Regions from separate parts of the Neobacillus niacini genome, predicted to be linked through region 2. Evidence: riboswitches for the same ligand, from Rfam matches in the RefSeq annotation. Region 2 holds a riboswitch; the other holds the start of a gene.

Region 1 (3,110 bases), 790 kb from region 2:
AGCAGAGAGGGTAAATCAGGGGAATTGGATGTAACTATTTGTAGTATACAATTTTATAGGGAAGAGGATTATCATGAGAATTGTAATATTTGTGAATATTTGAATATTAATTTTTTGTAAAAAAGAACCTGCCCCACGAAGGGACAGGAATGATAATCAGATTAAACCAGGGTGTTAATTGGGAGTACTTTTTGCAGTGCACTCTTTTCTTCATCATTCAAGGGAATCATGGGAAGACGGACTTCCCCAACCTGGACACCTTGCATATTTAATGCAGCTTTTACTGGTGTAGGGTTAGGTGCTGCAAATAATGCTTTCATAATTGGGAGAAGGCTGCGGTGTAAAACAGCTGCTTCTTGAACACGTCCATTTTTAAATAGTGTAACCATCTCCTGCATTTGATTGCCAATGATATGCGAAGCAACAGACACAACACCTGCGCCGCCGATGGCTAGGACTGGTATAGTTAGTCCATCATCACCACTGTACAATGTAAATGTATCCGGAGTACGGCCAATGATTTCTGCCATGGCATCTAAATCGCCGCTTGCTTCTTTTACCGCCACAATATTACTAATTTCTGAGAGGCGGACAATGGTTTCTACGGAGATGTTGACGGCACAGCGTCCAGGAATATTATAAAGCATTATCGGTAAGGAAGTAGCTTCCGCAATGGCTTTAAAATGCTGAAATAACCCTTCTTGAGATGGTTTATTGTAGTATGGAGCTACGAGCATAATTCCATCAACGCCTGCTGCTTCTGCCTGTTTCGTTAAGCTGATAGATGCTCTCGTGTTATTAGAGCCAGTTCCAGCGATGACAGGCACCCTGCCGGCTGCAACCTCGACCACGAATTTAAATAACGCTATTTTTTCCTCTGTTGTTAATGTTGGAGATTCTCCAGTGGTTCCTGCAACTACTAATCCATCCGTACCATTAGCAATTAAATAATTTACTAGTGCTCTAGCTGCGTGATAGTCAATCTCTCCATGTTGATCAAATGGCGTCACCATAGCTGTTAAAACTTGGCCAAAAATCATCAAGCTCACCCTTTACATAATTTTTAATAAAAATTAGAGGTAGATCAGGTCAATCAATAGTAAACGCAAAAAAGCAGCAACGAAGGCTCGCTACTGCAGTAGAAACATAATTTAAAACCGTTCCTTTGCGTAAGATAGCCCTCCATATAGTCACCTATATGACAGTTCTGTATTTATTCAATAGCAGAACCAGCGGCATAGACAAATGAGATTCTAACCACTTCGGCAAATTCCCCTTTCCACAATCATCCTAGGACCTCATTATCCTCCTATTGCGTACTTATGGTCTTTGCGCCTCTATCCTCACTTCAAGGTAATGAAGTAAGAAAATATTTAATTATTAATAATAATAGCAGAAAATTCTATAAAATTCAAGAGCAAAGGTGCCCTGTCACCGTAGGGACTGCGGTGACAGGCACCACTCGTGGACACTGTCCGTGTGGGGTGGACAGTAAATTCCTATGAACTGGAACTTTATCCTATCTTTTTAATGAAAACTACTTTTAGGTAGTCCGATTCTGGGTAATGTTTATTGGTTCGGAAGTCGTCAGGAAGTGAGTATTCTTCCATTATTTTATAGCGTTTTTTTGATTCCTTAAAGGCTGTATCTATGAACCCTTTAAATTTGTCCATATTAAAAGAGCTAGAATTGGTGGATGCGAGGATCGTTCCGTTATCCTCCGTTATTGAGATGGCATCCTTTAACAGGTTTTTATAATCTTTTTCTGCACTGAAAACAAACTTTTTTGATTTTGCGAAACTTGGAGGATCAAGAATAACGACATCAAACAGTAGCCCTTTTCTTACAGCATATTTGAAGTAGTTGAATACATCCTCTACAATGATATCTTGATCCTCATATGCTATTCCATTCACTTGGAATTGCTCAATTGTTTTACGTTTGCTACGATTAGCAAGGTCGACACTTGTCGTTTTTTTTGCGCCACCTAAAGCGGAAAACACTGAAAACACTCCGGTATAGGAGAATGTATTTAATACCCGTTTCCCTTGTGTATACCTATCTCGTAATGCTTTTCTAACATCCTTTTGATCTAAGAATACACCGACCATAGCACTTTCATTTAAATAAACGGCAATATTGACGCCGTTTTCCTTCACGATAACTGGGAACTCTCCTCGTTTACCTGTGACGAAGTCATCCTCTTCAATGTATTTACCACTTTCATCAAAACGCTTTTTCTGATAGATGGCTTTATACTCCACTAATTCCTTCAATGAATCTATAATAAATTCTCGAAAATGATAAATGCCTATACTGTACCAGGTAATCAAGTAATAACCATCAAAGTAATCAATCGTTAAACCACCGATTCCATCGCCTTCACCATTAAACACTCGAAATGCTGTTGTTTCAGAACTGTTGTAAAAAAATTCTCTCTGATCGAAGGCAGCCTTCAAAGTCTTTTGAAAAAAGCTATGATCAAACGTTTCACTTTCTTTAGCGCTAAGCACCCAACCGAGACCTTTATTTTGCTTACCATAATAGCCTTTAGAAATAAAGTTGTTCTTTTCATCAACAAGGTTTATGGTGCTACCTTCTTCATCTAGAACATTAGGATTCATAATGGTGTCTTTTGTGATAAGCGGGTAGCCGCTTTTATATTTATTAACGAACTTTGATTTCACCTTTAACCTTACTTCTGTTCTCATCTCTTCATCCTATCAGTTGTATTTATTATTAGTATTGTTAACAATGTTTGTAAAATCAATAACTGTCAATCAATCATAACACTGTTTACGAGTGATGCGTATTTCGTCATCAAAATAAAGATAGAGGAACGCATAAAAAAAATCCAGGTAAACTGGATCTAATTTTCTAATCAGGACTATTATTTTCTAAAAAACGATGTATAGGCGAGGAAGGACCTCACTGTTTCCCTTTAATGGGTATCCGCCGTTAAGGATAAATCTGCCGGCCTTTTCCCGTTTTGCAGGTCTCCTAGTGTTAAGCCAAAATTCATTTGTAAGTGGGGATAGTCTTTAAATTGAGCCCAATCACCGCCCCATTCAAAGCCTAGGGCTTTTGCCATTTCTACCACTTCGCCCCAA
Region 2 (3,110 bases):
GTAGCGGTTAAAACCGGAATGAAAAATGAATATGAGAAACGGTTGTATAATCGGGTCATTGCGAAGAAGGCAAGGACAGTCAATAAAATCATCCAGATTGGGAATAGTGCTTGTTGCATTCCTGTTCATCCTCTCTATTTTTCGCTTTCTTTTCAAAGAATTGGCTTGCCCTTCCTGCTATTGCGATGGTAATTATGGTGCTTAATAGAATGACTATAAAGAGCATTGCACCTTGAACCGAAAGCAAGGAAGGGTAATTCATGATACCAACAGTAGCCGGAATAAAAAACAAAGTTAATATACTTAATAGAAAACCTGCACCCTGCTCAATAAATTTTACCGGGATAATTTTCAAACACAAACAAACGAAAAGTAATATTAGTGCGATAATACTACCTGGAATCATCAGGTGAAAAAGGTTTTGAATCGCCTTTCCAATGAAGGAAAAAATATATAATATACCAATTTGCAAAACAATGATTAGGAATTTCATATGCTCCGGGTCCCTCAAATGAGAGACTGCAACTTACCTTCTTTCTATAAAGTCTACTATTAAAGAACTTTTTTCATTATACACCCATTGATTGCACAGGTGCTTTCTATATGTTTCCATTGACGGATATTGGTTTTATACTGTATTATATAAAAATAATTTAATAAGACCTCACTTTTTATACAGTGAGGTAGAGGCGCGATATTTAACAGTCTTTAGTGGAGCTTGAGAAGCCGTGATGCTAAGGAGAAGGAAATGTCGCCGAAGTTTGTAATATTCTCGTTATTACATGCTGGGTCTGTAGTTAAGAGCTGCAGGACTGTCTCAATAAACTCCCCAGTTTATTGAGTTGTGCTATCTCATTTGGGATAAAGAGAGGACTTAAGGGCAACTATGTATAGTGCGACCTGAGTATACCTCAGGTCGTTTTTTGTCGTAATTTAGAGGAAAAACAGGAGGAGAGACATTATGAAAAACAAGTTTTCATTATTCATAGTTTTATTGGTTTCAACTATTCTTCTATTAGCAGGTTGTGGGACAAGTAACAGTTCTGATTCTGGATCATCTGAAGATAATACATTTAAGGTTGGTCTTGAAGCGGGATATGCTCCTTTTAACTGGACTCAAAACGATGATTCCAATGGTGGCGTTAAAATCGCTGGTTCTTCAGAATATGCTGGTGGTTACGACGTAGAAATCGCCAAAAAAGTCGCTGAAGGCTTAGGAAAAGAATTAGTGATTGTCAAAACAGAGTGGGATGGCCTGGTACCAGCTTTAACATCCGGCAAAATTGACGCCATCATCGCTGGTATGTCACCGACTGCAGAACGTAAAGAATCAATTGACTTCTCGGATAATTATTATACATCCAACCTAGTAATGGTTGTGAAAAAAGGAAGCAAGTATGAAGGTGCTACGTCCATTCAAGATTTCAAAGGAGCAAAGGTTACAGCTCAATTAAATACATTCCATTATTCAGTGATTGACCAAATTAAAGGTGTAGAAAAGAAAACAGCAATGGATAACTTCCCAGCAATGAGGGTGGCTCTTGAATCAGGGATAATTGACGGATACGTTTCAGAGCGTCCTGAAGGTGTTAGTGCTTCAGCTGCTAATGATAACTATGTAATGGTTGAATTTGAGGATGGATTTAAAACATCACCAGATGATACAGCAATCGCTGTTGGTGTTAAAAAAGGAAGCAAGTCTACAGATAAAATCAATGAAATTTTAAAAGGTATCTCAGAAGAAGAACGCACAAGCATTATGGATAATGCTATTAAAAATCAACCAGCAGCACAGTAATAGTGAGAAACCGGCTGTATTAATCATACAGTCGGTTTTATACAGTAAAGGAGGATAAAAGATGAGTCTTGAGTGGGTCATTAAAATAATTTCAGAAAACTGGCCTATGTTCCTTCGTGGCGCTGGTTTAACACTTATGATTGCTCTTATAGGAACGGTTATTGGAGCAGTAATTGGATTATTAGCAGGGGTAATAAGAACAATACCAATGCCTGAACGAGGGGCAAAAAAATTACTTTTAAACGTAATTAACGCAATTCTATCTATCTATATTGAATTCTTCCGTGGAACACCAATGATTGTACAAGCAATGGTAATCTATTATGGTTCTGCGCTAGCATTTGGTATCGATATGAATGTTTTTGCTGCAGCTATTATTGTTGTATCCATCAATACAGGAGCCTATATGGCGGAAATTGTCCGTGGTGGAATTGTTTCGATTGATAAGGGACAGTTCGAGGCAGCACATGCGATCGGCATGACTCATGTCCAAACAATGTGGAATGTGGTATTACCCCAGGTGATTCGCAATATTCTGCCTGCAACAGGAAACCAATTTGTTATTAATATTAAAGATACATCGGTTCTGAATGTGATTTCCGTTACAGAATTATATTTCGTGACAAAATCGATTTCAGGAAATAACTTTAGATATTTTGAATCCTTTTTCGTAGCATGTATGATTTATTTTGTGATGACCTTTATTGTAACAAGAATATTGTTATATATTGAAAAGAAATTAGATGGTGCTGACAACTATACGATGATTAGTAACGATACTCTACAAAAATAAATGAGGAAGGAGGAGTGAATATGGAAAAGATCATTGACATTCAACATTTAAACAAATCCTTTGGAACACATGAAGTTTTAAAAGACATTGACTTTTCGGTGAGTAAGGGAGAAGTAGTCACCATTATCGGTTCTTCGGGTTCTGGTAAATCAACCCTTCTTCGTTGTATTAATCTTTTAGAAAAACCAAGCGGCGGACAAATTATTTATCACGGTGAAAATATATTAGACGAAAAGCATGATGTAGCAGACTACCGGAAGCATTTAGGGATGGTGTTCCAACAATTTAATTTATTTAACAATCATAATGTTCTTAACAACTGTGTGGTAGGACAAATAAAAGTATTAAAGCGCTCTAAGGAAGAAGCCGAAAAAGTAGCGATGAAGTACTTGAAGGTTGTTGGAATGGACAAATATATTAACGCAAAGCCAAAGCAGCTATCCGGCGGGCAAAAGCAGCGTGTGGCCATTGCTAGAGCACTTTCCATGGAACCTGATGTCATGTTATTTGATGAACCAA

Evidence for each region. Region 2 has a riboswitch for lysine ahead of ACN6MT_RS04465 (transporter substrate-binding domain-containing protein). Riboswitches for the same ligand answer to the same signal wherever they lie in the genome.
Region 1: linked by a shared signal. The riboswitch ahead of dapA (4-hydroxy-tetrahydrodipicolinate synthase) and the one ahead of ACN6MT_RS04465 (transporter substrate-binding domain-containing protein) in region 2 are both predicted to bind lysine.

What each region holds. Positions count from the first base shown of each region.
Region 1 is NZ_CP183883.1:148,009-151,118, reverse strand. It holds gene dapA (4-hydroxy-tetrahydrodipicolinate synthase) at 162-1,040, opposite strand; lysine riboswitch at 1,168-1,348, opposite strand; gene ACN6MT_RS00760 (class I SAM-dependent rRNA methyltransferase) at 1,515-2,711, opposite strand; gene ACN6MT_RS00755 (M15 family metallopeptidase) at 2,942-3,110, opposite strand, start outside.
Region 2 is NZ_CP183883.1:933,535-936,644, forward strand. It holds gene ACN6MT_RS04455 (LrgB family protein) at 1-119, opposite strand, end outside; gene ACN6MT_RS04460 (CidA/LrgA family protein) at 89-493, opposite strand; lysine riboswitch at 677-858, shown strand; gene ACN6MT_RS04465 (transporter substrate-binding domain-containing protein) at 962-1,798, shown strand; gene ACN6MT_RS04470 (amino acid ABC transporter permease) at 1,860-2,591, shown strand; gene ACN6MT_RS04475 (amino acid ABC transporter ATP-binding protein) at 2,612-3,110, shown strand, end outside.